DNA from 2 places in the Shewanella sp. UCD-FRSSP16_17 genome. Region 1 is predicted to be linked to the other one. Evidence: predicted binding sites of a transcription regulator. Region 1 holds the regulator's gene; the other holds the start of a gene.
What was found. Region 1 encodes sigma-54, which starts transcription at its own class of promoters, with help from an activator protein. Its sites were predicted from a motif close to GTTGGCACGNNNNTNGNNT; they were not measured.
Positions count from the first base shown of each region.

Region 2: the regulator sigma-54 is predicted to act here: its motif matches at 6,728-6,746, upstream of A9267_RS04005 (nitrate reductase).

Region 1 is NZ_LZFV01000024.1:199,952-221,480, forward strand. It holds gene ubiD (4-hydroxy-3-polyprenylbenzoate decarboxylase) at 1-275, opposite strand, end outside; gene A9267_RS12315 (hypothetical protein) at 424-1,026, shown strand; gene A9267_RS12320 (transposase) at 1,529-1,798, opposite strand; gene mgtE (magnesium transporter) at 2,360-3,721, opposite strand; gene A9267_RS12330 (HPr family phosphocarrier protein) at 4,066-4,338, opposite strand; gene rapZ (RNase adapter RapZ) at 4,341-5,186, opposite strand; gene ptsN (PTS IIA-like nitrogen regulatory protein PtsN) at 5,183-5,626, opposite strand; gene hpf (ribosome hibernation promoting factor) at 5,629-5,916, opposite strand; gene A9267_RS12350 (RNA polymerase factor sigma-54) at 5,941-7,425, opposite strand; gene lptB (LPS export ABC transporter ATP-binding protein) at 7,630-8,361, opposite strand; partial or broken gene lptA (lipopolysaccharide transport periplasmic protein LptA) at 8,556-9,101, opposite strand; gene lptC (LPS export ABC transporter periplasmic protein LptC) at 9,166-9,726, opposite strand; gene kdsC (3-deoxy-manno-octulosonate-8-phosphatase KdsC) at 9,723-10,286, opposite strand; gene A9267_RS12375 (KpsF/GutQ family sugar-phosphate isomerase) at 10,288-11,265, opposite strand; gene A9267_RS12380 (calcium/sodium antiporter) at 11,334-12,296, opposite strand; gene A9267_RS12385 (ATP-binding cassette domain-containing protein) at 12,504-13,301, shown strand; gene mlaE (lipid asymmetry maintenance ABC transporter permease subunit MlaE) at 13,288-14,073, shown strand; gene mlaD (outer membrane lipid asymmetry maintenance protein MlaD) at 14,113-14,583, shown strand; gene A9267_RS12400 (MlaC/ttg2D family ABC transporter substrate-binding protein) at 14,596-15,255, shown strand; gene A9267_RS12405 (STAS domain-containing protein) at 15,252-15,548, shown strand; gene A9267_RS12410 (BolA family protein) at 15,574-15,825, shown strand; gene murA (UDP-N-acetylglucosamine 1-carboxyvinyltransferase) at 15,839-17,101, shown strand; gene degS (outer membrane-stress sensor serine endopeptidase DegS) at 17,198-18,274, opposite strand; gene A9267_RS12425 (DegQ family serine endoprotease) at 18,511-19,863, opposite strand; gene zapE (cell division protein ZapE) at 20,100-21,212, shown strand; gene rplM (50S ribosomal protein L13) at 21,513-21,529, shown strand, end outside.
Region 2 is NZ_LZFV01000001.1:940,020-951,060, reverse strand. It holds gene A9267_RS04030 (efflux transporter outer membrane subunit) at 1-922, shown strand, start outside; gene A9267_RS04025 (TonB-dependent hemoglobin/transferrin/lactoferrin family receptor) at 1,396-3,651, shown strand; gene pepE (dipeptidase PepE) at 3,781-4,491, opposite strand; gene htpX (protease HtpX) at 4,932-5,795, shown strand; gene cctA (tetraheme c-type cytochrome CctA) at 6,108-6,443, shown strand; gene A9267_RS04005 (nitrate reductase) at 6,786-9,668, shown strand; gene cobA (uroporphyrinogen-III C-methyltransferase) at 9,668-10,522, shown strand; gene A9267_RS03995 (hypothetical protein) at 10,515-11,041, shown strand, end outside.

The DNA of each region.
Region 1 (21,529 bases):
AAGAATGCTAATAACTCACCGACTTCACGTAGGGCGAGAGGATCCTCTTTACCGAGTGCCATGGCAACCCGTTTTGGAGTGCCAAATAAGTTCACTAAAACAGGCATAGATTTGTCTGTTGGATTTTCAAAAAGCAATGCAGGACCGCCAGAACGAAGCACACGATCGGCAATTTCCGTCATTTCTAGATTAGGATCAACAGGATAACTAATACGCTTTAATTCACCATTGGCTTCGAGGTGATCGATGAAGCTACGTAAATCCTTAAAACTCATGGCTAATTCACTCTTTTTATAATCGCTCTTTGGGGCGCACTATAGCATTTATATAATATTGGGTTAAGCCAAGATTATTGGTTCAGTGGCTTTTTAGGGTAAACTGATATTAATTGGCTTTGTGATCTTTCAGCCTAGGAGCGATCAAATGGCAATATTCAGTCAACCTCACCGATTGTCGATGTTATTCGTATCAATAAGCCTGACTCTGGCTATTCTGCCTTCACATGTTATGGCTGAATCTTTTCGTACTTCTTCAATGAGCGCTGTTGCTACAGAAAATGGTGCTAAACATCGCCATTCGGCTGGCAGTCATCGTTATGATCGTTATTCAGGTTCGTCAGTACGCTGGGGAGTCGGTTACAACAATTATTGGGGACCCAGTATTGGCGTAGGATGGAGCAGTGGTTGGAATAACCGCTGGTATAACCGTTGGGGCTATAATGGTTGGGGAGGAAGATGGGGCAATGGTTGGCGTTATCCTTATCGATACGATTATTACGACCGCTATTACCGTGATCGTTATATGAACAACCAATCCCGTAATAACTATGTTGAACCAGTCACAGCAGTTGAAGCGCCAAAACGAACAACCACTAGCATTGAGTATGCAAAGGGGATTAGCAAGTTGCCAGACAATGCACGAGTGATACAACGTGATGGTCATACCTACTATGAATGGGATGGTCATGAGTATTATTTTGACTGGTCGACTGAACGTTATTTTGAACTTGAAAAAGGTAAGCAATAATTAATCATTGTTTTAAAGCCCGTCGCTCATTCGTTGGCTGTAGCGCTGTATACTGCGCCTAGAAAGGTAAAAGCCCTAATGAATCCATTTCATTAGGGCTTTTGTTTGCATTGTCTTTCGACATTTTATCGTTACATATTATTGTTATTAGACCCTGTAACGTACTTCAAAATAGCCATTGCTGTCTACGGGGAGTTAAACAGCAATCATTATCTTGAAACTTTTACCTGACTTGCAGGCTGTGGCTGCCTATTCTTAACCTTACTCTTGTAACGCTAAGCGTTAGGCTAAGCCACGGTATAAAATTGACAAGAGAGGTGGGGGAGAGAGATTTTCGCTGGGGGACGAAAATAACGCATCCTTTCTTGTCGGAACTGCCTTCAAACGATGAGTTGTTAGCGCTCAATGTTTGAAAATAAAATTGGAAAGAAAAATCACTGCGATTGTTTAGCTTCCGATGGGGACGAATGCTAAAGTCATTTTTCTTTCCGAAACGTTGAATTTAATGTCCTTTTACAGACACTAATTCTTGATTCAGTTGAAATAGCCTTTTCTGCAAATTTGCTATTTCAGTTGCAATTTCAGTGGCTAAATCTTGTTGTTTGCTCACTGATTTTAGAGGTTGTTTTCTTTTCTTCACCCATTGGTAAATGGTTTTTGCTGACACATTATATTGCTTGGCAACATCTGAAATTAATCGATTATTGTCTTTTACTTCCTTGATTACTTGTTGCTGTAATTCATCTGGATATATTCGATTTAGTGTCGTCATCATTGTTCCTACTACTCAATTTTGTTAACCACGAACCTTCATAAAATTAAGAGGTTTTTTAGATTAATGATTATTATCAATATCCCAGCTGCTCAATCCAAGGTGATGGAAGAAGTGCCACTGATATTGACAGTTTTCAATGAAAATTCTTAGATAATTCATACTTAACTCCCTGTATTACATCTCTAATCGAGTCATAAATTGGTCAAAAATGCATCTACCTCTAAGGTGGTATATATCTATATGGAATAGTCGTGCCAATTTTGAAATAAATATTTTATCGTTAATTAACAGTTGGTTAGTTTTTTAGTGTGTTAACTCTAAAAAATGCGTTGTGTTACATTGGTGCAAATTATCCATTTTGGTGCAAAGTGGTGATTTATTGGTAAATTTAATTTACCAGACTTTTTGAGCGTCATTTCTAGTGACATTAACGGTAAACCATTATCACTTAATCAGTATGAATGAGGAGTGTTACAGTGAGTCGTTTATGATTTAGAAGGATTAAAAAATCCATGCCGTTTGGCATGGATTTAGTGAGATGCGAAGGTCGGGTATCGACTACATTAAGAAGATCGTCGCTAAACCTAAAAAGGCAAATAGGCCGATGACGTCGGTTACTGTGGTAAGCACCATACCACCTGCTAATGCAGGATCGATGTTCAACTTTTTCAGTAAGAGTGGGATACTGGCGCCTGCAAGACCTGCAACAGTCATATTGATTAGCATGGCGCCACCAATCAAACCACCTAAGGCCATATCGTCTTTCCACAGCCAAACGGCAAAAAATACCAACACTGACCACATGATGCCGTTAAGGAAACCAATGGCTAACTCTTTGCCTATTAACCAGCGAGAGTTACTTTGACCAATATGCCCAAGGGCAATACCACGAATGACCAAAGCTAATGTCTGGTTACCTGCAACGCCGCCCATGCTCGGAACAATGGTCATTAAAATGGCAATAGTGGCAAACTGCTCAAGGGTACCTTCAAACATGTTACTGACAGAGGCAGCAAGTAAAGCGGCAAATAAATTGATTGTTAACCACAAAGAACGTCGGAAGGTACTTTTCATGACGGGACCGAATGTGTCCTCGTCATCATCCATCCCCGCCATCCCCATCATGGAGTGCTCGGCATCTTCACGGATAACATCGACGACGTCATCAATGGTAATACGGCCTAATAACTTCTGCTGTTCATCAACGACAGGGGCTGAAATCCAGTCATGACGTTCGAATAACTGTGCCACTTCATTATCTGGCATATCAACAGGGATACTTTCAAGCTCCGGATCCATGATGCTGCGGATCGTTTCGCTAGGGTTACAGGTTAATAGATCGGCTAAACGGACCCCGCCAAGTACATGGTCGTTTTTGTCGACCACATAGAGTGTATCTGTCGTATCGGGTAAATTGCCTCGTTGGCGTAAGTAACGCAGTACCACATCAATATTCACGTCAGGACGCAAAGTCACGGTATCGGTATTCATGATACTGCCGGCAGTATCTTCAGGGTAGGATAACGCTTGTTCAACTCGGTGACGGTCTTGGCTACTCATCGATTGCAGTACTTTCTTATACACTGCATCTGGCAAGCTACGTAAAATATAAGCCAGGTCATCGGTGTCCATTCCTGATGTGGCTTGCGCAACTTTTTCAGGTGTCATGCCACTGATAAGCGAATCTTTTAACTCTTCACCGAGTTCTTCAAGAATTTCACCGGCTTGCTCTTGGTCGATAAGTTGCCACAAAACTTGGCGTGTTTTAGGGGGAGATGACTCAAGAATGAGGGCGACATCAGAAGCGGCCATATCATGCAGCATATTGCGCACATGCACAAACATACCACTACCAAGTGCTTGGGTGAGCTGATTTAGGCGCTGTTCTGTAAGTTCGCTATCTATCACTTCGATACTCATTCGCCACTCCTCAAAAATTCGATTGCTAATATTAACTTAACAGTGTGTAAAGGGAGAAGCAGTTTCTAATATGGCGTTGATTGCTGTATAAAAAATAAGCAGGTTATGGTGTGGGTCATGAGATTATTATAGTTAACTATCACTGTTTGTTGTTGATAATTTGCCGTTGATTGTTTTAATGCGCTTTGAGCAGCGCAAAAGCTTAGTTTAAGCGTATTCCCGAGTAGGATATGAGGTTAATAAAGCATGGCTGTTAGCGGTTTAAAGTCGTAAATTTCAATGTTTTGCTAGTAAGTGATAACTAGCAACGAGTTGGCCTGAAAGCGTTAAATCATATAAAAGGATTAGCTTTCTTCGTCAAATTTGTCGTTAATCAGTTGGCAAACCGCATCTAGTGCTTGCTGCGCATCAGGGCCTTCAGCCTGAACAGTAATCACTTTCCCTATACCACTTTCTAGCATTAACAACCCTAACACACTCGCAGCGCTGGCTTGTTTGTCACCTTGAATCAAGGTAATGCTGGCTTTAAATTCCGTAGCCAATATAGCTAATTTTGTTGCCGCTCGAGCATGAAGCCCAAGTTTATTACTGATGGTGATTTCTCTGGAGATATTCATCGTCACAGGTTTAGCTCTCGGTGACGAGCGCTAACTTGGTGTTTACTGTTACTGAAGCGCTGTGTGAGTTGATCTGCAATATAAACCGAGCGATGCTGTCCACCTGTGCAGCCAATCGCGATGGTAAGGTAACTGCGATTATTGCGCTCAAGGTGCGGCATCCAAGTATCAAATAAATTCTCAATCTGCCAGATGAACTTATTGACTAGGGGTTGTCTGCCTAAGAATTCTTGTACTGGTTGATCAAGACCCGTTAATGGTCTTAACTCTGGCTCCCAATGTGGGTTTGGCAAAAAGCGGACATCAAACATAAAGTCGGCTTCAGTAGGCATACCGTGCTTGAATCCAAATGATTCAAAGTGAATGACTAATTCTTTATCAACACTGCCCATAAGAATTTGTCGGACTTGATCGCTCAAATCGTAAATATTCAGCTGAGATGTGTCGATGTAGTGATCAACCATTTTGGCGATTGGCTCGAGCAATCGACCTTCAAGTTGAATCGCTTCTTGTAATGAGATTTGATTTTTTGACAGCGGGTGTAATCGACGTGTTTCACTGTATCGTTTAAGCAGTACTTGATCATTGGCATTTAAAAATAAACTAATGATCGTGGTATCGTCGGACAACAAAGCGATTTGCTGCTCTAATACTTTGCCTTGCTCTTCGATATTACGCACATCAACACTGATGGCGACAAGTTCGTTATTTCCTTTTAGCTGCTCTAGTAGGCTGCCAATCAGTGGGAGAGGCAGGTTATCAACACAGTAATAACCTAAATCCTCTAACACTCTTAAAGCAACTGACTTACCTGAGCCCGATCGTCCTGATACGATGACAAGTTTCATGCAGTAATAACCTGATACAGTTCTGTAGCGTCATGACTCTTTCGAAGTCTTTTAAGGATGAGTTTATCGCTTAATTTCTCAGCCATACTTGATAACGTGCTTAAGTGTTGCTGACATTGCTCAGAAGGAACCAATAAGGCAAATAAAATGTCTACTGGCTTCTTATCAATAGCATCAAAGTCGATAGCTTCTTCACATTTGATCAAAATAGCGATCGGCGATTCAATGTCGTCTAAACGCCCATGTGGAATCGCAATGCCATTGCCGATACCTGTGCTACCCATTTTTTCACGTGCTATTAAACTTTCGAAAATAGCTTGTGAAGATAGAGTAGGGTACTGGTCAGCCATTAAATTGCTGATAAGTTCCAGTACCTTTTTCTTACTGCCCGGAGTGGCACAGGTAGTGCACGCCGGCTGCAGGATGGTGCGAAGTTCCATCGTTAGTGTTTAATTAACTTCTCTTTGTGTTTAATTACCTGACGGTCTAATTTGTCTATCAGGGCGTCAATTGCGACATACATATCTGCGTTTTGAGATACGGCAAAAACTTCACCTCCTTTGAGGTGCAATTTAGCTTCGGCAATCTGTTGTAACTTTTGTACATTGAGCACAACGTGAACATTATTGATCTGTTCGAAGTGACGTTCAAGCTTTGAAAACTTAGTTTGCACATACTCACGTAAAGATTGAGTAATTTCGATATGGTGTCCAGTCAGGTTAATTTGCATAGATCATCCTCCAATAACAAAGGCTTATAAGCTTTTGCGTTGGTTTGAGGGAGGGATGAGCATTGCTTCACGATATTTGGCGATCGTACGCCGAGCAACATTGATCCCTTGTTCTGCCAGTAGCGTCGCCATTTTACTATCGCTAAGTGGCTTTTTCTGGTTTTCTGCGGCGACCAGCTTTTTGATAAAGGCTCTGATTGCTGTAGAAGAACACTCTCCGCCATCATCGGTACTTACGTGGCTAGAGAAGAAGTATTTTAGTTCAAAAAGGCCGCGAGGGGTGTGCATATATTTTTGAGTTGTAACCCGTGAGATGGTCGATTCATGCATCTCTACCGCTTCGGCAATATCATTTAATACCATAGGCTTCATGGCTTCTTCGCCGAACTCAAAGAAACCTTGCTGGAATTGAACAATACAATTTGCCACTTTTAACAGGGTTTCATTGCGGCTTTCAATACTTTTAATAAACCATTTGGCTTCTTGTAAGTGACCGCGAATGAATTGGCTGTCAGCTTGATTGGCTGAGCCTTTTGCCATGGCCGCATATTGCTGATTTACGCCTATTTTAGGCATATTATCTGGGTTTAATTCAACGACCCAACGGCCATTCTTTTTAAACACTGTGACATCTGGGATGACGTACTCATCTTTGATTGGAGTAATTTGTAACCCTGGGCGAGGGTTCAGTGTTTGGATAAATTGAATCGCTTCGCGTAAATCATCTTCTTTAAGCTTGGTTTTACGCATTAGTAATCTGAAATCACGGCCTGCTATTAAATCTAGGTGTTCAGATATCAGTAATTTTACATTTTCTATGCAAGGGATTTCGCTTGGGTATTGTCCCAATTGAATCATCAAACATTCGCTTAAATTTCTTGCAGCGACACCCACTGGATCAAAATGTTGTACACGCTTTAATACGGCTTCAACCTCATCAAGTTCAATATCCTCAAGACCGAGTGCATCGAGAATATCTTCTGTTGATTGGGTTAAGTAACCTCTATCATCAATTGCGTCGATGATGGCTGTCGCAATGGCGAGGTCATTTTCAGAAAATGGGGTTAAGTTTTTTTGCCATTCTAAATGTTCGTACAAACCTTCAGTCGTTTCACCTTGAAATGGCATATCGTCATCACGGCTTACAGCGCCAGAACCTGAGTTAGGAGAGGCGGTGTAGACTTCATCCCAAGTGGTATCCATTGGTAAGTCTTCAGGCATGGACTCTTTCGTAAGTGACTCTGTGGTATCGACTGATGAGGTGTCTTTTTCTACGCTGACTTGGCTGTTATCGCTAAAATCGGTGTCAGTTTGCTGAGCATTGTCTTTGACTGGTTCTTTTGCTTTGGCAAACTCATCCTCAAGCTCAAGAAGAGGATTTGAGTCAAGTGCTTGCTGAATTTCTTGCTGTAGCTCCAAAGAGGAAAGTTGCAATAAGCGAATGGCTTGTTGCAACTGCGGGGTCATTGTCAGGTGTTGACCCATTTTAAGTTGGAGTGAGGCTTTCATTTACCGCTTATCCCTAATTGAATTTCATCATCGCGACTACAATGTTATGGGTCTAGCACTTTTGTAAGTGTTAGCTAGACTTTAACCGAACTTGGGTTCTACTTTGCCAAAAATTAGCGTTACGTTTTGAGTCTAGTGTATAACGCTAAAAAGTGGGACTGGTTGGCCGCGAAAATGCCATGCTTGTACACTAAAGAATGCTAACTATAGCTTGAATTGCTCACCTAAGTATACTGACCTGACTTGCTGATTGTCTAAGATCTCAGCAGGCGTACCTTCAGCAATTAAATCTCCGTGGCTGACAATATACGCACGCTCACATACATCAAGTGTTTCACGGACATTATGGTCGGTAATCAATACGCCAAGACCACGATTTTTTAGTTGTTGAATAATTTTCTTAATATCTATCACAGAGATAGGATCAACACCCGCAAATGGTTCATCTAATAAAATAAACTTAGGATTGGCGGCTAAAGCGCGTGCTATTTCTACACGTCGACGTTCACCACCTGATAGAGCCATACCTTGGCTGTCACGAATATGGGTAATATTGAACTCTTCTAATAAGTGCTCTAACTCTTCGATTCGTTGCTCACTCGATAAGGTTTTACGGGTTTGCAGCACTGCCATGATGTTATCGTGCACAGTGAGTTTTCTAAAAATACTGGCTTCTTGAGGTAAGTAACCAATACCTTTACGAGCACGTAAATGCATTGGGTCTGCAGTCAAGTCGTCAGAATCAATCAAAATACGACCTTTATCGCTTTTGACTAAGCCAACAACCATATAAAAGGTTGTGGTTTTACCTGCACCATTTGGCCCTAAAAGACCAACAATCTGACCCGTTTTAACGGTTAGGCTAACGTTTTTGACAACTTGGCGGCTTTTATAGCTTTTTGCTAAGTTCTCAGCTGTTAAGGTAATTTGTGTCATTATTGCTTTTGCTCTGCCGCAGGGGTCGTTATGTCTGCATTGGTTGAGTTTTGAATATCAGATTCTTGAGGGGTGACTGATTCAAGGAGGGCATCAGTGTTAGTTTCAACAGCATTTGCCTCAGGAGTCACTGTTTGATTCTCAGTTACATTGTTAGATGCATTGTCAGTCGTATCAGCATCTGGGTTATCAAGCGAATCATTATTTTCTAACGGCGCTTCGTCTGAGTTATCAAGTTCTTCGTTTTCTTTATTCAAGTCAGGGTAATTTTCTGGCTGAAAAATTGTGATAACTCTGTCTTTTCCTTCACCTGTGCTTTCAGCGATCAGTTGCTGTTTATCAATATTATAGCTAATGAGATTGCCAGTAACCTGACTGCCTGCTTGGTCAAGTTTTGCATTGCCTTTTAAGGTTAAAATACTGGTCGAAAGCTCATATTTTATTTCGTTTGCACTTGCGGTACCGATACGGCCATCATCGAGTTCTTGTGAGAATGTGGCTGGATTACCTGTCGCAATCATGGTTTTTTTGCCACCCGATTCTTCACTGAATGCACGTAATTGATCGGCATTAATATTAATGGTGCCTTGCGTCACATTCACTGGGCCGAAGAAAATCACTTGGTTGTTTTTAATATCTGCTTTTTGGCTGACGGCAGCAACTTTAAGCTCTTGTTGTAAATCACCTTCTTTGGCATGAACGCCGGTGACTGTCACTAAGCTCAATCCCATTAGGCTCATACCCAGAATACTTTTTCTAATAAAGTCTGTTTTCATAAGCTTATTGAGTGAAAATGTCAGTGTTTTACTTTGCTTCATATGTTCCTTCTACCTGACTTAAAAGCTCTAACTCTTCGGCATTTAAATCAGCATAAAGGCCTAAGCCTTGTATTTTAAAATCTTGTCCTGAGACATTAATCTGTCGATCAGACGTCATGATCATGGTATTTAAATCTAACGCAAGCATACTTGTGGTTAGCGATTGTACTGGTTCATTGATGTTTATTGCATCAATAATAACATTTTTTTCTAGCACCACTTTACCAGTTTCTTTATTAAGCTTGCCTAATTCAGCGGTTAATTGCCACTCAGCTTCGCCGTTTTCTGGATAGATAAGGTATACAGGCTCAGTGAATAGGGTTTCATTGGTTTGCTGAAAGTGTTCCATGTGTTTTGCTGACACCCGGCTTTGTACTAATCCTTGCTCGTTAAATTCTGTGCTTCGTAAGTCATTAGCGATGAATTCTGGACGCGCGGGATCGGGAAGCTTATTGGCTTCCATTTGACTACGCTTCACTTGCACTTGCCAGTATAAAACTAATGCTGCACCAAAGAAGCCGAGAATAGCGAGGGTGGTACGGCTCATATACTCATTCCGTGGGCTGTTTCGAATTTGTCTTGGCTAACAAGCAGTAAATCAGTTAACTCACGTAAAGCGCCGTTACCGCCATTAATGCGAGTGATCATTTGGCAATGTTGTTTTACGTATGGGTGACCATCTGCTACGCAAACAGCTAAGCCCACTTCTTTCATAACGGGTAAATCAACCATGTCATCACCGATATAGGCAACTTCATCTGGCGTTACATTATAAATACTGAGTAACTCTTTAAATGGTGTGAGCTTATCGTCTACCCCTTGATAGATATGGCTAACACCTAGCGCCGTCATTCGATTTTCGACAATGGCAGACTTTCGGCCTGTGATAACGGCAACACTGATACCGCTAGTTAAAATCGATCGAATACCGTAACCATCACGGGTATGGAAAGCTTTCAACTCTTCGCCTGCGTTACTTAAATATATACGCCCGTCAGAAAAGACCCCATCAACATCACAGATCAGGAGTTTGATTTTTTTAGCGCGTTGCCAAATATCGTCTGATACAGGGCCATATAATCCTTGATGAACTTGACTATTCGACATATTAAATGACTCCTGCTTTTACCATATCAAGCATATTAAGTGCGCCAATTGGGCGTTGATTTTCATCAACAACAATTAAGCCGTTGATACTTTTTTCATCCATCACTTGTAAGGCCTGTGCTGCTAAAATATCAGCTCTGATGGTAATGCAATTAGGGGTCATCACTTGTGAGATTGGCGTGGTGCGTAAATTGACTTCGGCATCAATCACTCGGCGTAAATCACCATCGGTGAAGATACCGACTAACTGTTGGTTATCATCAATAACGGCAGTCATGCCTAGTCCTTTATTGGATATTTCGTATAGTGACTCAGTGATGCAAACCTGGCTATTAACTTGCGGAACATCGCTTCCTTGATGCATGACGTCTGATACTTTAAGTAAGAGTTTACGTCCTAATGATCCACCTGGGTGTGATAATGCAAAATCATCACGAGTAAAGCCTCTGGCTTGCAATAATGCGACGGCTAGGGCATCTCCCATTACCAAGGTTGCGGTAGTGCTTGAAGTAGGCGCCAATCCTAATGGACAAGCTTCTTCTGGTACTTCAATGCAAAGATGCAGTTTAGATAATCGCGCCATGTTAGATTCAGGCTTACCCGTGATCGCAATCACTGGAACACCCATGCGCTGAATAACGGGTAGCAAGGTTAAAATTTCACTCGACTCACCAGAGTTAGAAATTGCTAAGATAATATCATTTTTAGCCAGTGCACCTAGGTCACCATGGCTTGCTTCACCTGGGTGAACAAAAAATGCAGGCGTTCCTGTGCTGGCCAAGGTGGCTGAAATCTTATTGCCAATGTGGCCTGATTTACCCATGCCCATGACAATCACTTTACCTTTGCACTGCAAAATTAGTTCACAAGCTTGGCCAAAGGCATCTGAATCAACGTACTGATATAAGTTATCTAACGCTGTTTTTTCAATATCAATGACTTGACGACCCCATTGACGCAACTGTGTTTGATTTATCATATGTTTCTCGTTTTTTTCCAATGCTAATGAGTCTTTAACAATGGTGAGTGACCCATCTTTATGCCCCGTTATTGAGATTGAAATAAGACAATCTGGTACGCAATAAAGACGACTAATAATATGGCGCCATGCCAGCGAGTTAATTGTTTCTTCGCTCCACTTGATAATACGAGCACAGCAAGGGCTGCACTGGTACCAAGTGTCATGTAAAAATCACGGCCAGCAGCATTGGCATCTATTTCCCCTGGGGCAATCAATCCTGGTATAGCAAGTACCGCTAGGATATTAAACAGATTCGAACCCACAATGTTACCAATTGCGAGATCATCTTCTTTTTTTAATACGCCAGCTACGCATGCTGCTAATTCAGGCAAGCTTGTTCCCACTGCAATAATGGTTAAACCAATGACTAAATCTGATAACCCAAATGTCTTTGCAATGCCTACCGCGCCGGTTACCATCCAGTCAGCAGAAAGCGGTAGCAAAACCATGCCAACAATAATCCAGATAATAGCATGTAATGTAGGTACATTTTTAGGGATCTCTGCATCAGATTCGTCAGATAATGGATCTATTTGCTTATTTCTCAGTGCTTGCCAGATGAAATAACCCATTAACGAGAAGAAAGCGACCAAAAGCACTGTGCCTTCAAATCGGGTTAGCATACCGTCATGAATGAGGTATCCGGCTAACACAGTTGCCGCTAACATTAACGGAATTTCACGTTTAAGGGTTTGTGAGCTAACTGATATAGCACCTAATAGTGCTGTAATACCAAGAATTAAGGTGATGTTAGCAACATTTGAACCTAGAACATTTCCAACGGCAGTATTGCTCATCCCTTCCATCGACGCTGTTGCAGCCACAAACATTTCAGGAGCAGAACTTCCCATGGCCACAATGGTTAATCCAATCAGCATTGGAGGTAGGCCAAGGTTTCTAGCGAAAGCGGCTGCGCCATATACGAAGCGATCTGCGCTCCAAACTAATACGCCTAATCCAGCGATTAGCATTAAAATATTAAAAAGCATGTGGTTCCAAAACGTGTGTTAATAGCGATATTTGTGCAGGATTTTAACAAAAATATGAGCTGATGCGATAATTGTTGTGGATTGTAACTCATGGTGATTGATTTGTTGTAGGTTCTTACACAATTTCGTACAATTCAGCTCTACACCACATGCGCCAGGAAGGCTATTATTTCTTCAATATCCGATTCCAAATTATTAGATTCAGCAATGCCATTGGTCGAAGTTCGCCACATGGGGTTCAATCGTGGATCACGTGTTATTTTTGATGATATTTGCTTGAGCATTCCCAAAGGGAAGGTGACAGCGATTATGGGCCCGAGTGGCATCGGAAAAACAACCTTACTCAAATTGATTGGTGGCCAGTTAACGCCTAACAGTGGTGAGGTACTTTTTAGTGGTGAAAATGTTCATCAATTAACACGTCCGCAATTATTCGAATTACGGAAACGAATGAGCATGCTTTTTCAAAGTGGTGCGTTATTTACCGATATGAATGTATTCGATAACGTCGCATTTGCCCTGCGAGAGCATTCAGGCTTACCTGAAGAGCTTATTCGTAAAATTGTGTTAATGAAGCTACAAGCGGTTGGACTTCGAGGCGCAGCAAAGATGCACCCTAATGAACTGTCTGGTGGAATGCAGAGAAGGGCAGCGTTGGCGCGGGCAATTGCACTAGAACCTGAAATGATTTTGTATGATGAACCATTTGCAGGCCAAGATCCTATTTCCATGGGTATGCTGGTGAAATTGATAAGCGAATTATCAGATACCTTAAATTTAACTTCAGTGGTGGTCTCTCATGATGTGGACGCCGTGCTGAGTATTGCCGATTATGTTTACGTCATCGCGGAGAAAAAAGTCATTGCTTCAGGAACTCCTGAAGAATTACGTGCTTCTGATAATCGTCAAATTGAGCAATTTATCAAAGGTAATCCTGACGGCCCTGTGCCATTTCATTTTCCTGCCGAAGATTACCAACAGGAGATGCTCAATGGGAGTGATTAACCGCATTGAAAACATCGGTCGCTACGCATTAGATTTTATCGCTGGTTTAGGGCGAGCTGGTCTTATGCTGTGGGGGGCAATTGCCCATTTACCTAGGTTGCAAAAAGGGCTTCCTTTACTGCTCAAGCAAATTTATGTGCTTGGTGTGCGCTCAATGGTGATTATCGTCGTATCAGGTCTATTCATAGGTATGGTGTTAGCGCTTCAAGGTTATACCGTACTTGCTGATTTTGGTACTGTTGAAAGCCTAGGGCCTATGGTTGCCTTGAGTTTATTGCGTGAACTTGGCCCAGTGGTCACAGCTCTTTTATTTGCAGGTCGAGCGGGTTCAGCATTGACAGCTGAAATTGGATTAATGAAATCTACCGAGCAATTGTCTAGTCTTGAAATGATGGCCGTTGATCCGTTAAAGCAAGTTATCGCACCTCGCTTTTGGGCTGGAGTGATTTCAGTGCCATTATTAACCATGATGTTTTGCCTTGTTGGAATATTGGGTGGTCATTTGGTGGGGGTAGAATGGAAAGGCATTGATAGCGGGTCTTTTTGGTCAATTCTTCAAGCGTCGGTTGAGTGGCGTCAGGATATTGTAAATTGCTTGATTAAAAGTACCTTCTTCGGTGTGGTTGTGACATGGATTTCTTTATATCGCGGGTATGAAGTCACGCCAAACCCTGAAGGGATAAGCAAAGCCACTACCTCGACCGTGGTGCAAGCAAGTTTGGTCGTACTCGCATTAGATTTCTTGCTGACTGCAATCATGTTTGGTCAGTAGTCATATTTTTAACGTTCATAAATTAAGTGGTTGAAGCGTATGTTGACAAGGAAAGTAGAATTATTCGTAGGCGTATTTTTGCTCGCTGGGCTGCTGGCATTTTGTATTTTGGTATTCAATGTTGCCAACGTAGAACTAAAACCCAATCAAGCTACCTATACTCTAAAGGCAGAGTTCAACAATATTGGCGGGTTAAAAGTACGCTCGCCAGTTAAAGTTGGCGGAGTTGTCGTTGGCCGCGTGACAAATATAACTTTAGACACTAAAAAACTTGTGCCCGTGGTAACGTTAACGATGGACAAGCAATATGATCAATTCCCTGAAACCAGTAGCTTATCAATTTTAACCTCGGGGTTACTTGGGGAACAATTCTTAGGCTTAACTCCAGGTTTTATGGATGATGATATAGAGATGCTAGCGGATGGCGATAGAGTCCATGACACTCGTTCAGCATTAATATTAGAAGATTTAATTGGGCAACTTCTGTATAGCGTTTCTTCGAAGGATTAATAGGAGAGTATCATGAGCCAATTTTTCATACGTTTATGGCGTGTTTGTGTCTTATTCGCGGTCATCATTTTTCCAGTACAGGCTAGCGAAGTGATCGACACCCATGACCCTTTTAAATTAGTCCAGCAAGTATCCAGTAAAACCTTTGAACGTTTTGATGCTGATAAGGCGCTCATTGATGCTGATTTGAGTCATTTGAAAGTCATTGTGCGCGAAGAGTTAATGCCTTATGTGGATTATAAGTATGCCGCTTATAAAGTTATGGGGCAGTATTTACGTGACACCACACCAGAGCAACGAGAGCGTTTTGTTGATGCATTTGAAGGGTATCTGGTTGCGACTTATGCGCAAGCGTTCACCGAATATACTGGACAAAAAGTGCAATTTTCTCCAGCTAGTGAATTCGAAAATGAAAAGTTTGTTGATGTAAATGTGCAAATCATTGAAGACGGTCGTCCGCCAATTAAGGTGATGTTTAAGGCTAGACGCCTAAAAGATGACAGTTGGAAAGCATTCGATTTAGTCGCTGAAGGGGTCAGTTTGCTGGCATCTAAACAGTCAGAAATCACCAACCTTATTCGCCAAAAAGGGGTTGATTCAGTGATTGAGATGCTTAAAGAGAAGACCCAGCAAGAAATCAATTACAAACAGGATAAGGAAAATGCTGCGTGATTGAGTTTTTACAGCAAGGTGACATTTGTGAAATTAAAGGGCAACTAAGGCAAATAGAGGTCATCGATTTATGGCCAAAACGACAAGAGTTGTTTACTGATTCGACTCAGGTGTTAGACTTGTCTGCTTTAGAGTATGCCGACAGCGCAGGCGTCGCTTTTTTACTTGAGCTGGTTAGTTTAGGTAAAAGCAGTAAAAGCACCACTCAGCCAAGGAGATTGGCACATCCGAGTAAACATCTAAAAAGACTCATTGAGTTATATGATTTAGAATCCTTTTTTCTAGAAAACTAGCATTGAATTTAAGGTAACCAATTTCATGGATTGCAAAGTAATCGAGCAGATTTTAACAGAAGCACTAACGATTGATGAAGTGCATGTCACTTCAGATGGAAGTCATTATAAAGTTGTTGCCGTTGGCGAATGTTTTGATGGCATGAGCAAAGTAAAGCAGCAGCAAACGATTTATGCACCATTAAATGACCATATTGCTAGTGGTGAATTACATGCGCTGACCATCAAAACATTTACGCCGACACAGTGGAAGCGTGAAAAATTATTTAATATGTAATTAGAGAGTCAGTGTGGATAAATTAACAATTAAAGCCAGTAAGCCACTTTCTGGAGATGTCACTATTTCTGGTGCTAAAAATGCGGCATTGCCGATTCTATTTGCTGGCGTGCTTGCTGAAACTGACTTTATCGTCTCTAACGTACCAAGTTTACGCGATGTAAATACCACGTTTAAATTACTACGATGCTTGGGCGCAGAAGTCACAGATTTAGGTAACAGTAAATACTGCATCTCAGCTGCAAAGCTTAATGAGTTTTGTGCACCTTACGATTTAGTCAAAACCATGCGCGCTTCGATCCTAATTTTAGGGCCGTTGCTGGCACGTTTTGGTACTGCAGATGTGTCACTGCCTGGCGGCTGTGCTATTGGTGCTCGTCCAGTGAACCTTCATTTACAAGGCTTAGAGCAAATGGGCGCTAAGATTGAAGTAAAAGAAGGCTACATTAAAGCTCGTGTCGATGGTCGCTTAAAAGGTGCGCATATCTTTATGGATATGGTGAGCGTTGGGGCAACCGAAAACTTATTGATGGCTGCAGCATTAGCTGATGGTGAAACCATTATTGAAAATGCTGCGCGAGAGCCTGAAATTAATGATTTAGCGCATTGTTTGATAGCGATGGGAGCTAAAATTTCGGGTGTCGGTACTGCTACATTAAAAATTGAAGGTGTTGAGCGTCTTTCAGGGTGTGAGCACCGTGTCATGCCTGATCGTATTGAGACAGGTTCATTTCTTGTTGCTGCTGCAGTGACTCGTGGTAGCGTGCGTTGTGTCAGTGCCGATCCCTCTTCGCTTGAAGCTGTACTTGCTAAGTTAGAAGATGCGGGGGCAGAAATCACTACAGGTGAAGATTGGATTGAGCTGGATATGAAAGGCAAACGTCCAAAGGCCGTGAATATAAAAACGGCTCCTTATCCTGCATTCCCAACCGATATGCAAGCTCAGTTTTGTGTGTTAAATGCTTTAGCTGAAGGAACGAGTCATGTGACTGAAACGATTTTTGAAAATCGTTTTATGCATGTACCTGAACTGAGCCGTATGGGCGCAGAAATGGAACTTGAAGGTAATACTTGTATCATTAAAGGTATTGAGCGCATGAATGGTGCTCAAGTGATGGCGACTGATTTACGTGCATCTGCCAGCTTAGTGATTGCAGGTTTAATGGCTGATGGGATTACTACAGTTGATCGTATTTACCACCTTGACCGTGGTTATGAACATATTGAAGAAAAGTTCAAAGGGCTAGGCGGCGAAGTCGTACGTGTCTCTGAATAGACTAACGTGATTAGGCTTTTAATAAGCTAAAGACTATACCCATAAAAAACCGCTCATTGAGCGGTTTTTTATTTAATTGAATTAAGTGTCTTTTTATTAGCTATTTTCTGGTAACTTTTCGCCAATAATCACAGGCAGTTCAATCGGCTTGCCTTCACGGATAATGGTAATGTTAACCTTATTGCCTGGTGGTGTTTCCGCGATTCTATCCATGAGCATTTCAACACCAGGAACGCTTTCTTCTGCGTATTGAATAATGACGTCGCGTGGTTTTAAAGTCGCTTTAGCTGCAGGGCCATTAGGATCAACCCCTGTTACTAGTACACCTTTAAGATCGGGTAGGTTTAAAATTTGCGCCATCACTTGGCTGAGGGGCTCGCCAGAGATCCCTAAAGCACCGCGGATCACACGGCCATTTTTAATCAGTTTACCCATAATGCTATGGGCAAGCTTGATAGGAATAGCAAAGTTAATTCCGTGTCCACCGCCTTCTGCGCCAATCTGAAATGCGGCAGTATTAATACCAATTAATTCCCCACCTGTGTCAATTAATGCCCCACCTGAGTTACCGGCATTAATCGCAGCATCTGTTTGTAAAAAGTCTAAATAACCTGAACTGAGTCCATTTCGACCTGTGGCACTAATAATGCCTTGAGTAATGGTTTGTCCTAAGTTGTAAGGATTACCAATGGCAAGCACAACATCACCCACTTGGGCTGGGTTATTAAGATTAATCGGAACGATTGGTAGGTTATCCCCTTCGATTTTAAGCACGGCGATATCAGTGATTTGATCTGAGCCCACGACTTCTGAAGTAAATTTTCGCCCATCTTGTAAGGCAATGACGATCTCATCAGCTTTTTTAATAACATGGTAGTTGGTTAAAATATAACCTTCTTTACTCATGATAACGCCTGAGCCGAGACCTTGAAGTGAACTGGAATTCAGTGGGCTATTTTGATCTAAACTGAGGCTATAAATATTGACAACGGCAGGGGCTGCTCGGCGAACCGCGCTCGCAAAAGACAATTCGTTATTTTGATGAGTAACAGACAAGCCATTGTTAAAGCTGTTGTTATCAGTAAAACGAGTCACTACTAAAAACACAGCAGCCATGACGAGGCCAAAAACCACGGCTTTTGTTAAGTATAAGATGCTGTCTTTAAGATTCATTGGCCAACTAAATTAGTTAAATTAATCAAGGATATTACCACGCTTAAAAAAATTAAGCATCGTGACTAAGCCACGATGCTTAATTAGCACTATAAATCTCAGTTTTTAATGCAGCGTTAATGAAGGTATACACCTGTCAAACGACACCATTGCTAGGTTAATATCATAGCAGTTATTACCTTAATGCCTTGTTATTAAAGTTTGATATACCTTTATAAAGCTCGCTGTCATTCAGGCTATCTTAATACAAGGTACATTAGCTTATTATCACGTAATATTTTTAGTGCCACTGCGCCTTGTTGGTTTTTCAGCTCTTCTTTAAGTGAGTTTAAGTTTTTCACCTTGCTGCGGTTTAAGCCCACTATCAGATCGCCTTTTTCTAGGCCGTTACGAGCGGCCGGCGACCCCTGTGCAATATCGGTTATTTCAATACCTTTACTGCTATTAGTAAGTTCAGCCCCTTCAAGCATAGGGTGTAAAGCATCAGCAGCTGAGCCGGTACTGCTTGTTGATTCTCCTAATATTACGTTAACGGTTTCTTTGTCCCCGTCTCGAATGATGCCGATGTTAACTTTAGCACCAGCGCCCATAGTGGCCACTTTGGCTCGAAGTTCTTGGAAGTTTTTGATTTTCTTCCCGTTTACGCTGACAATAATATCGCCAGCTTCAATGCCTGCATCATCGGCTGCACTATCTGGCATCACTTCGCTAATAAAGCCACCATGTTGGGTTTCAAGGCCAAATGCTTTAGCGAGTTCATTATCTAAATCTCGGCCTGTTACACCTAGCACCCCACGCTTGACTTCACCATGCTCGATAATTTGATTAATGAGGTTATTAACCATATTGGCAGGAATAGCGAAACCAATACCGACGTTACCGCCACCTGGAGCGACAATGGCCGTGTTAATACCAATCAGTTCACCGTTTAGGTTGACGAGTGCACCACCAGAGTTACCACTATTAATAGCAGCATCGGTTTGGATAAAGTTTTCAAGCATTTCGATGCCAAGCCCGCTGCGACCCAATGCACTGACAATACCGGATGTGACAGTTTGACCTAAGCCAAACGGATTACCAATTGCAATAGCAAAGTCGCCAACACGAATGTCATCTGAATTGGTTTGTTTAATCGCTGTCAGGTTTTTGGCTTTAATTTGTAATAAGGCGATATCGGACTCGGGATCTGAGCCTATTAATTTAGCATCAATTTCGCGGCCATCATGTAAACCGATTTTAATTTCATCGGCGCCATTAATTACATGGTTATTAGTCACAATGTAACCTTCTTTTGCATCAATAATGACACCAGAACCTAGACCTCTAAATGGTCGTTCACGTACTTGTTCTTGAGGTGCGTTGGGGCCAAAGAAATATTTAAACACATCAGGAATTTGCTGTTTTGAAGTTTGAGTACCACTAACCGCAACTGAAACCACAGCAGGGGTTGCTTGTTCTAACATTGGCGCTAGGCTTGGCAATGTTTGACCATCAACTGCATGAGGCATCGCTGCCTGTGATATAGCTGGCATTAACGATAAAGAGGCAGTTAATAACGCTGCAGAAAGTAAAGTTAATTTTGGCTTCATTGATTGTAACTCCTTGAAAATGAAATCTGTGTCATACACGAAAATGGCTTTTCGCTTATGCGTAATAAATGATTCCCGTTAACACGTATTGAATATATAACCTCGGAGTGGTGCAAAATCCAATAAGTTCAGGCTTTATTAACAAAGGTTAATTTTTTGTTGTTCTAAGCGTTACCTCAATTGAGGCTGCATGCTATGATTGCTGAGAATTTTCAGCAGTATAGAGAGTCGTATTCGTGTCTCAGTTAAGCCCATGGCAGCATTATCAACAAGATTTAACCCGTGAAGGTTTTTCTCATGACTTAGCACAAGAGCAAGCTGTTAAGTCATTACAAAGAGTGTATGAAGAGCTTATAGCTGCTGATACTCAAACCTCTGGCATGACTAAACTATTGAGCGCTATTGGTATTAAAAAATCCGCACCTTCAGTGCAGGGGTTATACCTTTGGGGCGGTGTAGGCCGTGGTAAAACCTACCTTATGGATACCTTCTTTGATGCTTTACCGACAGATAAAAAACTGCGTGCTCATTTTCATCGGTTTATGCATCAGTTACATCATGATTTAGGTGAACTGGAAGGAGTGCAAGACCCGTTAATCAGCATTGCGAAGAAAATGGCTCAACAATATAAGATTATTTGTTTTGATGAGTTTTTTGTTTCTGACATTACTGATGCGATGTTATTGGGAACCTTGTTTCAATACTTGTTTAAAGAAGGCGTTGCTTTAGTGGCAACATCTAACATTATTCCTGATGATTTATACAAAAACGGCCTTCAACGTGCGCGCTTTTTACCTGCGATTGCATTAATTAATCAGCATTGTGAAATTTTAAACGTGGATTCAGGTATCGATTACCGTTTACGTACACTCGAGCAAGCTGAGATATACCATTTCCCATTAGATGAACAAGCTGATACAAACTTATTGACTTATTTTGGCCAGCTTGCCCCTGAATCAGAGGTGCTCACAGACGCTATCGAGATAGAAGGGCGTTTAATTGATATTCGTCAGCAATCTCAAGGCGTGCTATTAGCTAATTTTAGAGACTTGTGTGATGGGCCAAGATCGCAACGTGATTATATGGAAGTGGCCAGACTCTATCACACGGTTTTATTAAGTGGTTTAGAGCAGATGGGCTCGTCTACAACCGGTGATGATATTGCCAGACGTTTTCTGGCGATGGTAGATGAGTTTTATGAGCGTAATGTTAAGCTGATTATCTCTGCAGAAGTGGCGCTGGAAGCTATTTATATCGACGGCTTATTGGCTTTTGAGTTCAGGCGTTGTCGTTCACGTTTAATTGAAATGCAATCTCATGATTACCTGACTTTAGAGCATCTCCCTTAATAGTGGCTCGTTTATATATTAAGCCGTCTGTTGATATGTAATTTCGCTTAAAAAATCGCATATATAATGTACATTAATCAAGAAATCACCCATCGCGGTGATTTTTTTATAAAAGTTAAAAAATTAGGTGATTTTTAACTCAGGTTTGTCTATAATCCGCCACCTGCCCTCGTTACTCCACCGAATTTGGGTGGACGATTTAAACCAATTTCAGCTCGAAGGGGCTTTGAAATGGTCATTGTGTTGATTGCATGAGCAGTCAATATTGAGACAGAATTTTAAACATTGGGTTTTTGTAAAATGAAGACTACATTTAC
Region 2 (11,041 bases), on a different contig from region 1:
ATACTATGAATGGTTGGATATTGAACAGCGATATTTAATTTCTCTCAATACCGTTGAAATACGCTTAAAAGAGCGCGATCTAGCAAGACTTCGTAAACAAAATGGTGTGATTTCAGGTTTACAGGTTCGTCAGGCTGAAGTTGAGTATCAAAGTGCCAAAGTCACTTTACCTGACTTAGATTTCGAGCGTAAAGCAAAAGCTAACCAATTAAAAATACTCTTGGGTGAGTTTGACTATCCTTTAGTGCTTAAAACTCAGCAGGAGATTACAGCTTATCGCCAGTTGTTCCCGACCAGCTTTACTGTGGGGGTGCCATCTCAAATGTTATCTCAGCGACCAGATGTCAAGGCGGCAGAGCAAGAACTTATTGCCGCTAATGCGAATGTCGGCGTGGCGAAAACTGCCTTTTTTCCACAATTTACTATAACAGGCAGTTATGGCACTGAAACCGATGATCTTAGCAGTATATTTGATAGCCAAGGTGTTACTTGGTCATTACTTGGTGGCATTACTGCGCCTATATTTAATGCCGGTCGTATCGCTGCGCAATATGACATCTCACAAGAAGCATTTAATCAAGCACACTTAAATTATCGAAGCACAGTGCTCAAAGCTTACTTTGAGGTCAATGACGCTATGAATAGTTTTCGCCGTTCAGAGTTAGCGATTGAAGCACAGCAAGAATTGGTTGAAGCGTCAAAAGAGTACACTCGCTTAGCCACTTTGCGTTATCGAAATGGAGTTTCAAGTTCTTTGGACTTGATGGATGCACAGCGCAGTTTATTTAGTGCTGAGTTAACCTTAAGCCAAGTTAAGCGTGATCGCTTATTATCGCTGATTACGCTTTACCGCTCGCTTGGCGGAGGAGTATTAACTCAAGAAGAGTTAGCCCAGATCACTGACCAAGAAAACGCTGATTAATGCTTGCTAAAGCAGGTTTAGGTAAGCATTGTCTAAACCTGTTTTATGCTAGTAAATACAGAGTCATACTTTCGCTATTATATTGGCGAGCCAACGTACTCATTCCATATTTCACTCCATATTTTACTGAAAGTGACTTTAGTCCTCTTCAATCACCATTATTGAGTCAACATTCATGGCTATTAAAGGCATGTAAACCCAAAGCTTAACTTAGATGGTGTTGCTTTGACGACTGATGTTAGATGCAAAAAGTGACAAATGTTATTTTTTAAATTAGCTTTGACTCATATTGGTAAATATTATTCTGAAAAGTTTTTACATCAATGAAACATAAGCGAAAATTCTCAATGAGTTTATTCACGATAAATGGATATTGGGATCGAGATCGCTATGTGAAAAATACTTCATGGTAGACTCCTGCGCAATTCGAGATGAGATTAATTCCTATTAAGTTTTAATTAAGGATAGCGTTGATGAAACCACTTTCAGTTAAATTAATTAGTGCTGCAATTGCTGCTGCATTATCCCCTCAGGTTATGGCAGATACCGATGAAGTTGTATCTAAAGAAGACATTAAACAATCTATCTCTAACTTCCATGAAGTGATTGTTATCTCTGGCTCACGTGTTGAGCAAACATTAGATCAAGTTGCTGGCTCAGTTGTTGTAATTGATGAAGAAGCTATTGCCCGCAACATGAGTTCAGATTTCGCAACGCTGTTCAAAAATGAAGCCGCTGTTGATGTTAAAGGTGGTGCAGGCAAACCTAGCTCAGTGACTATTCGCGGTATCGGCGGAAACCGTGTGATGATGGTTAAAGATGGTGTTCGTGTAAATAATCAATACGCATCACCATTAGGCCCAGGTGCTGAAGGTACAGGTCGTGGCCTGACAGAAGTCGAAGGCTTAAAACAAGTTGAAGTATTAAAAGCAGCTGCATCAACGATGTATGGCTCAGATGCATTAGGTGGTGTTCTTGTGATGACCACTAAAGATGCTGATGACTATTTACGTGGTGAAGATTACTACTTCTCGGCGAATGCTGGTTACACAGGTATGAATGATGAGTACACTGCGGGTTTTACTAGTGCATTTTCTGCAGGAAATTTTGATAACTTAGTAACGTATCAACGCCGTGAAGGTGAAGAGCAGCAAAACTACGATGGTACTTTGCCTGATAGTGATCTTGTCACTGATAGCTTTATCGTAAAAAGCAAATATCACTTCAATGATGACACTAACTTACAGTTAACCGTGGATTACATGAACCAGCAATTAGATCGCTGGGAAAACAGCTTAGATAACTTAAGTTCAATTGACTACGACCGTCAAACACAGGCGTTAAATACCTCTTTGCGTCTTCGTTCGACTAAAGACCGTGGTATCCACGATAGTGTCGATTTTGTTTTGTATTACGGTAAAACTGATCAAACTGAAAAACGTGATTATTATGATGGCGCCCAAGGCGGTATTCGTGACATTACCGAGAAAAGAGATTACCAATTTGATGAGTACCGTGTTGGATTTGCAAGTACGTTTGCTAAATCATTATCGCTAACGGGTCACGATCACAATATTATTTATGGCCTCGATGTTGAACAATCAGAAATGAGCCGCCCTCGTGATTATCAAGTGATTGATGACAATGGTAGCTGGTCGCCATCTGATACGGATACCTTCTCATTTGCAGATACTAAAAGCTTACGAGTTGGTGCTTTCATTCAAGATGATATTACTTTTTACGATGGTAAGTTAAATGCCATTTTAGGTTTGCGTTACGATTACTTCAGCAATACACCTGATCAACAACAAGCTGAAGATGCTGGTCGTGATCCTGCAGATTTTGAAGAGATGAGCGATGGCTTTTGGTCACCTAAGTTAGGTCTTGTGTACCATATGACCGATAACGTCAACGTATACGCTCAGTATGCGTACGGTTATAAAATGCCAACACCTGATCAAAAATGGGGTGAGCTTGAGGTTAAAGATGGCAAAATGCCATTCCCTGTATTGATTCAAGCAAACTACGATTTAGAGTCAGAATCAAGCCATACTGTTGAGATAGGGGTTCGTGGTCATCATGGTGATACACGTTACGAATTGACCACATTCTACACTCAAGCCAAAGACTATATTGATTGGGAATTTGTTGGGTGTGGCGGTATTTTCGGCTGCGCACTACCTCAGTCACTTGAGTATCAATATATCAACTACGATGAAGTGACTTTATACGGTGCTGAAGCGTCATTTAGCCACTGGTTTACAAATGAAATTGAACTATGGGGTAACATTGCTTATACCCATGGTGAAGATCAAAACGGTGATTATTTAAATTCAGTTAGTCCGCTCAAAGGTAATGTTGGGATGAATTACTACACTTACCTTGCTAATAAGGAAGTGGATTTTGGGTTGACGGTTCGTTTTGCTGATAACATGGACAGAACAACTGACTTAGATATCTTCCCTCCAATTCCGGGCATGCCAGATATGGGCTTTAACGAAGTTTACAATACAGCTGGTTACGCAGTATTTGATATCACGGCTAATGTCATGCTAAGTGATAATTGGACATTACGTGGCGGGGTATTCAACGTATTTGACACTGAGTACATTGATTACGCTGATGTGGCTGGCCAATCTAAATTTTTAATGTCTAATTTAGGTGTGACAGAAGATAATTACACGCAACCGGGCCGTTATTTCAGTCTTAAAGTCAATTATACTTTCTAAATCGCTGAGTTAACTTAGCGGTTAAAAGCGTTAAAAAGCCTTAGATTCAATATGAATTTAAGGCTTTTTTGGTTAGGTATGATTCAATCGCAAGGTTTTATGCAGAACCTACCCAGTATTAATGAGGGATTAATCCAAGTAATGGCTTAAATCACTGCCAACAGGAATGACGACCTCTTGTTCTTTACCATGGAATAAATATGCGTCTTTTTCACCGACAAGTGAGAGAGTATCACCTTGACGCCAAAGGGCTGTACCTTCCTGAATACCAATAACTGGCGTAATAGGATCGACAATCGTAAATTCAAGTAATCGCTGCGCTCGAGTTTCACCGTTATGACCAGGTGCTTGATAGTTGGTGTAGTGCGGGTTTAGTTGAAATGGCAACAGTTTTAAGCCAGTAAATGAAGCAGGCTCTACAATTGGCATATCATTTGTGGTGCGAATACTCAGCCCTGTAATATTTGAGCCAGCACTCCAGCCGATATATGGCTTACCATTGCTCACTTGCTCATTTAATAAATGCACCAAATCGTAACGGTATAACTCGTTTAATAATTGGAAAGTATTACCGCCGCCAACTAAAATTCCATCTGCATCTTTTATCGCTTGTTTTGGGTCACTGTATTGATGAATGCTACTGACTTCAATATTCAGTGGGGCTAAACCTTCGGTGACCATTGCAAGGTATTTATCATAATCGACACTCACGCCTGCGTAGGGAATAAACACCCATTTTTTTGCGTGAGTAGTAAGCGGTTTGATGAACTCAATGGCATGGGCTAAATAGGGAGTATTGCCTTCACGTGAACTGCTGAGCATTAATGCATTTACGGCCATTTCGATTTCCTTAACTGTTTAATTAATCGCTAGTTATTCTTATATTTATTGGATATTAACAAAGATTAATTACAAACCATAACCTAAGTGGATGGAAAATGATTAATGGAGGATAAATTTAAGCTTGGATTAATCTTATCTACCTAGACTTTGCGCTCTTCTTATCTCTGATAGCGATTAAGTCATAATTTAACGAAGACCATTCAGCTGAGATTAGGCTTGATGTGATATTTTCAAGAACTTGTCATTTTATGTCATTTTTTTCGATGACACCTTGAAAATAACCTAATAGGACATATTATGTCATTATGCATTGAGCTATCGCCATACACTCAATGTAAAAAGTAGAATTGGCAAAAGATTTAAACAATCATGCATGAAGACATGGTTGTACGTTATTAGAAAGTTTTAAGCGGCGTTAGTGCCAGATAGGAGTTGTAATGTTACGTATTATGTTATTGATTGGCACCAACTTAGCAATTTTGCTAGTTGCTTCGATTGTGATGTCGTTACTTGGGGTGAGTACCTCAAGCATGAGCGGGTTATTAATTTTTGCTGCCATGTTCGGTTTTGGTGGTGCATTCATCAGTTTAGCGATTTCTAAGTGGATGGCTAAAAAGACCATGGGGTGTGAAGTCATTACAACACCACGTGATAACACTGAACGTTGGTTAGTTGAAACCGTTGCCCGTCAAGCTGAGCAAGCGGGTATCAAAATGCCAGAAGTGGCGATTTACCAATCACCAGAAATGAATGCTTTTGCCACAGGTCCAAGTAAAGACAATGCATTGGTCGCGGTGAGTTCTGGTCTACTTTATGGTATGACTCAAGACGAAATTGAAGGCGTATTAGCGCACGAAGTTAGCCACGTTGCCAATGGCGACATGGTGACATTGACCTTAATTCAAGGTGTTGTTAATACCTTCGTTATTTTTGCCGCTCGTGTTGTTGCTGGCATTGTTAACAACGTCGTTGCTAATAACAGCGAAGATGGTGAAGGTTTAGGTATGTTTGCGTACATGGCCGTAGTTTTTGTCATGGACATGCTATTCGGTATTTTAGCGTCAATGATTGTGGCTTACTTCTCACGTATTCGTGAATTTAAAGCCGACGAAGGCGCAGCTAAACTTGCAGGTAAGCATAAAATGATTGCTGCATTAGAGCGTTTAAAAACAGGGCCAGAAACAGGTGCAATGCCAGCACAAATGGCTGCATTAGGTATTAATGGTAAGCGTTCAATGGCTGAATTCTTAATGAGTCACCCGCCGTTAGACAAACGCATTAGCGCACTTAAAAACAGCTAATACATTAATAAGATTGCGAAAAGGAGCCCAAGGGCTCCTTTTTTAATACTTTCTTTTTGAAATTGTGCGAGTAGAATGATGACCACTTTAATCTTGTGGTTACATCGCGTGACGCATGTTAAGGGAGAAGGTTCAATGTTAGGCTTGGGTAGTTGTATTTACTGTTGCTAAATTAAGCAGTGTTAGCTAAGTTTATTGTAGAGTCAAAGTATTGAGCCAAAATATTGAGTCAAAATGTCGTGCTGATAACCGATAACTAAGAAAGCTAATTGATGATCGTTTTCTTTATTATCACAAATGGAGGGTATTATAGTGAGCAATAAAATTCTTGTGGCTTTGTTTGCAGCAGCTTTAGCTGTACTGACATTGTCAACAAACGCGTTTGCGTCAGATGAAAACTTAGCTGATTTCCATGCCGAAATGGGTGGCTGTGAAAGCTGTCACGCTGATGGTGAACCATCTGCTGATGGTGAGTATGAGTTTGAACAGTGTCAAAGCTGTCATGGCACATTAGCTGAAATGGATGATAATCATGCACCGCATGACGGCATGTTAATGTGTGCCGATTGTCACGCGCCACATGATATGAATGTGGGTGACGTACCAACTTGTGATAGTTGTCATGATGATGGTCGTTCTGCTCAGTAATTGAGCTAGTTGAACTGTGTAACAACTGATGAATAAAGCACCGTTAATGACGGTGCTTTTTTTTGCTTTGATTCAAGCGCCTTAAATTGACTGATATTTGTATATCAAAAACCCACTGCATGTTCAGTGACTTATAATTAAACTACCCCTAAAGAGGTATTTAAATTGCTGTGTTTTCAATGGTTTGCGCTTAATTGGTGCAAAATAATGCACTTATCTAGAACAGTTTTTGATTGAAACCTTACCCTCAAATTTAAAACATCTTTAAAATCATCACTTTGGCTATTGGCACAACTTTTGCGATGTTATTGACATAGAATTTTGTCAGTAAAAGGAAGTTGCATGTCTCATATCCGGTCTAGTATCCAAACAAGTTGTGCTTATTGTGGAGTAGGCTGTGGTGTTAGTGTTTCGCCTCTTGCAGAGGTAACGCCGCATGTTAACGATGAGCAGAAAAACTCAAAAGCAAGTGCACCCATGTATAACCTTGAGGGTGATCTGCAACATCCAGCTAATAAAGGACAGTTATGTGCTAAAGGCGAACGGTTACTAGAAAGCTTGGTTCAGCCTAATACACTGCGTTATCCCAAACGTAAGTCAGGTAAGCCAATTGACTGGGATGTGGCGTTAACAACAATTGCAGACACTTTTACAAAGACAATTGCTGAGTTCGGGCCAGACTCTGTGGCTTTTTATTTATCAGGTCAGTTGCTAACTGAAGACTATTACGTTGCAAACAAGCTTGCTAAAGGCTTTATTGGTACAGCCAATGTAGATACCAATTCACGTTTATGTATGTCATCTGCAGTGAGTGGGCATATGCGTGCCTTTGGTGAAGATGTTGTGCCGGGCTGTTATGACGATTTTGAGCAAGCGGATGTTATTGTGTTAGTTGGGGCGAATAGCGCTTGGACTCACCCTGTTTTATTTCAACGAATGATTAAAGCGCGCGAGCAATCTGGTACAAAAATCATTGTGGTTGACCCAGCTAAAACGGCCACTTCGGCTCAAGCAGATTTTCATTTACAAATTACGCCTGGCACTGACAGTCTGTTGTTTAATGGTTTATTGCAATTTATTTCTGAAAATGAGGCTCAAGATAAGACGTACATTGATGAGCACACAGAAGGTTTTGATGATGTACTTCACACCCTATCTTCACAAACTGATCTTGTTAAAACTGACCAGCTTGCATCGTCTTTAGGCTTAACGGTAAGCGAATTAACCCAATTTTATCAGTTATTTATTGCCCATGAGAAAGTCATTACTGCCAGTTGTCAGGGAGTGAATCAGTCTACTTCAGGTACCGATTCGACGAATGCAATCATCAATTGCCATCTCGCGCTTGGTCATATTGGTAAAGTTGGCTGTGGTTTCTTTTCTTTAACTGGTCAGCCTAATGCGATGGGCGGGCGAGAAGTCGGTGGACTTGCCACACAGCTTGCTTGCCATATGGGATTCTCTGCTCCTGAACGACAGTTATTAGCAGATGTATGGCAAACCGAATCCATTGCTAAAGATAAAGGGTTAACTGCAGTTGAATTATTTGATGCGATGGCTGATGGCAAAATTAAAGCCGTATGGATCATGGGAACAAACCCGTTAGTTTCATTACCGAACACTGCAAAAGTACAGCAGGCACTTGATGCTTGCCCATTTGTGGTGGTATCAGATATCACCCAAGATGCCGCAACCGCAAAACAAGCCGACATATTATTACCTGCTTTAGGTTGGTCAGAAAAGTGTGGCACTGTCACTAACAGCGAACGTGTTATCACTCGTCAACGTGGCTTTATACCCGTTAAAGGCAATGCAAAACCTGATTGGTGGGCACTTGCTGAAGTTGCAAAACGCATGGGGTATAGCGCAGCATTTACATTCTCAAATAGTGCGGCTGTGTTTAAAGAGTTTGCTCAGCTTTCAAAAGCAGTAAAAGCACAATTTCCTGAAAAACAATTTGATATCTCTGGCATGAGTGAATTAACTGATGCTGAATACGACGGATTAGCGCCAACTCAATGGCCAGTAACAAGTGCCGCAATGCTTGGACAAACTGAGCGTCGATTATATCAAGGTGGGCTATTTTCAACGCCTTCTACTAAAGCGCAGTTTATTGCAACACAGCCGCTCAAGTCAGAGTTGAGTGTCGGTCAACATCAAGTATTGCTCAATAGTGGCCGCAATCGAGATCAGTGGCATACCATGACTCGCACTGGCCACATTGCCAGCCTTAGGGCGAGTATTCCTGAACCATTTGTCGCGTTACATCCAATCAAAATTCAACAGCTTGAGTTAAATGATGGTGATTTAGTGTGTTTTGCAACGCCTGATGCTGAACGTGCTCAAGTAAGTTGCGAACAGAGTACATCGAGTGTTCAAGCTACGGCAAGGGTTGTTGCCGACGACAATCAATCTCCCGATATGGCTTTCATGTCAATGCATTGGTCTTCGCAGTTCTCCCTTGGTAAAGGAGTGAATCAAACACTAAATAGTCAGTTAGACCCAATATCGAAGCAACCTGGCTTTAAATGCCAAGCAACAACCGTTACTAAAGTAGAGCTGGCATTACAAGGGATTATCTTTGGCGAGCATGACCCGTTATTTACCGGCACATGTTGGAATGTTCAGCAAAGTTTGTCAGCGGGTGAGTGTTATCACATCGCTTTTGATGATGCGGAAAAAGGCTTTAATTTTCAGTCTACTAGTTACTCTTTAAAATGGACGGTGAGCTTACTGAATAAGCAAGTTATTCATGTGCAGTGCAATATGAATCAGGGCCAATTAGTGTCGCTTAAATTGCTAAGTAAGCAGCAAGTTGAAGTCGCCCTTGAGCCGATGCATCTTCTTATCGGTGAAACAGTAGATACAGGGCTAATGAACCGATTACATCAACTGATTAAAGCTGGTAACAGTCCGCTTATTTGTGCATGTACTGGTGTCACAGAGGCCAAAATTCAGGATTCGATGCTGCAAGCGTTAGATAATTTGGTGTTTGCTCATCGAACAAGTGGTAATGAAGCGATATTGAGCCAAGGTGATTTTGAACAAGCGCTTGAACAGACACAGTCAGAATTGGGTTGTGGCAAGCAATGCGGCAGTTGCCATAGTGAAGTGGTGCAATGTGCAAGTGATATTTGGCTACTTGGTCTTGAAGATATGGCTATAGAGACTGTGGCAGTAAAAAATAAAAAACAATCTAAATCAACTCAAGAGGAGGTGGCGTGATGAGTCATTCAATCAGTCAATTAGTGAACCATAGTGTTGCTGGGAGTAATCCTTCTAAAGTTACTAGCAGCGAGTTAGTTGCTGGTGAGGTTGAGATTGTTGGCGCAGGTTGTGGCCAACTTGATTTGTTGACCATTAAAGCCGCTAGAATTATTTCTCAAGCTGACGCATTAGTTTACGACAGCCTAGTAAGCAGTGATATTTTATCTCTCGTTTCAGTTGATTGTGAACGACACTTTGTCGGAAAACGTTGTGGCCAACCTAGTTATAAGCAAGATGATATTAACTCCTTGTTGGCCAAATTAGCCTTTCAAGGAAAAAAAGTTGTTCGTCTAAAAGGGGGCGATCCGCATATCTTTGGTCGCGGTGCTGAAGAGTCGCTATTTTTAGCAAAAAATGGCCTGATAAGCCGATTTACACCGGGAGTAACAGCGGCATTAGGTTGCGCATCGAATACAGGTATCCCGCTTACTTTTCGAGGAACCGCACGTTCAGTGACTTTAGTGACGGGAACTAAGTTTGACCAAGCCCCAACACATTGGAAAGCATTACTCGCAGCTGAGTCGACACTGGTATTTTATATGGGTAAAGAGCAGGCCAAGGCTATTTCATCTGGGCTACTCGCTGTTGATGCGCCAGCTGATTTACCCGTTGCTTTTATCACAAATGGCGGCAGACCCAATCAATTAGTGACTTACGCCAATGTCTCAACGATGGCAGAACAAGCTGAAACAATTAAAGACTCTGGCCCGACACTGATTATTATTGGTGAAGTGGTTGCTGTTGGGCAAGAGCTAGCTGCTTTACTTGCTGATGTCAGTGCGACATCAATGGCCGAGGTCGTCAATGGTTGAACAACATTCAAAAACACAGCTTGATGCTGATGACTTTGATAACCGCAAGCTGGTTAAAGCATTAGGCAAAGGCGTGAAAGGTAGCCGAAGTTTAAACTTTGCCGAAGCATCTCATCTCATTAGGGCTTTCGCTAATGGGGAGCTATCATCTGCTCAAATGGCAGCTGCAATGATGCTAATGCGAGTCAGAGGAGAGTCAGTTGAAGAGCTTGCAGGCGTTGCTTCTGGGCTAAAACAGCTTGTTGGCAAAGAATGGCAAGACCTTAATGCGGACATAGATTGGCCAGTATATGCTGGAAAGCGAGAGCAATTACCATGGTTATTATTAGCCGCTAAAACCATCGCGCGCAAAGGCCAAACGATTATTTTACATGGTGACAGCCAGTCTCTTCCTCACCGAAGACATGTAGAGTCTTTTATTTCGGCGTTAGACATTCCACGGTGTTTTACTGCAGAGCAAGCTAAAGTTAATTTAGCAAAAACAGGGATTATTTATGTCAATTCTGCCGATATCGTTCC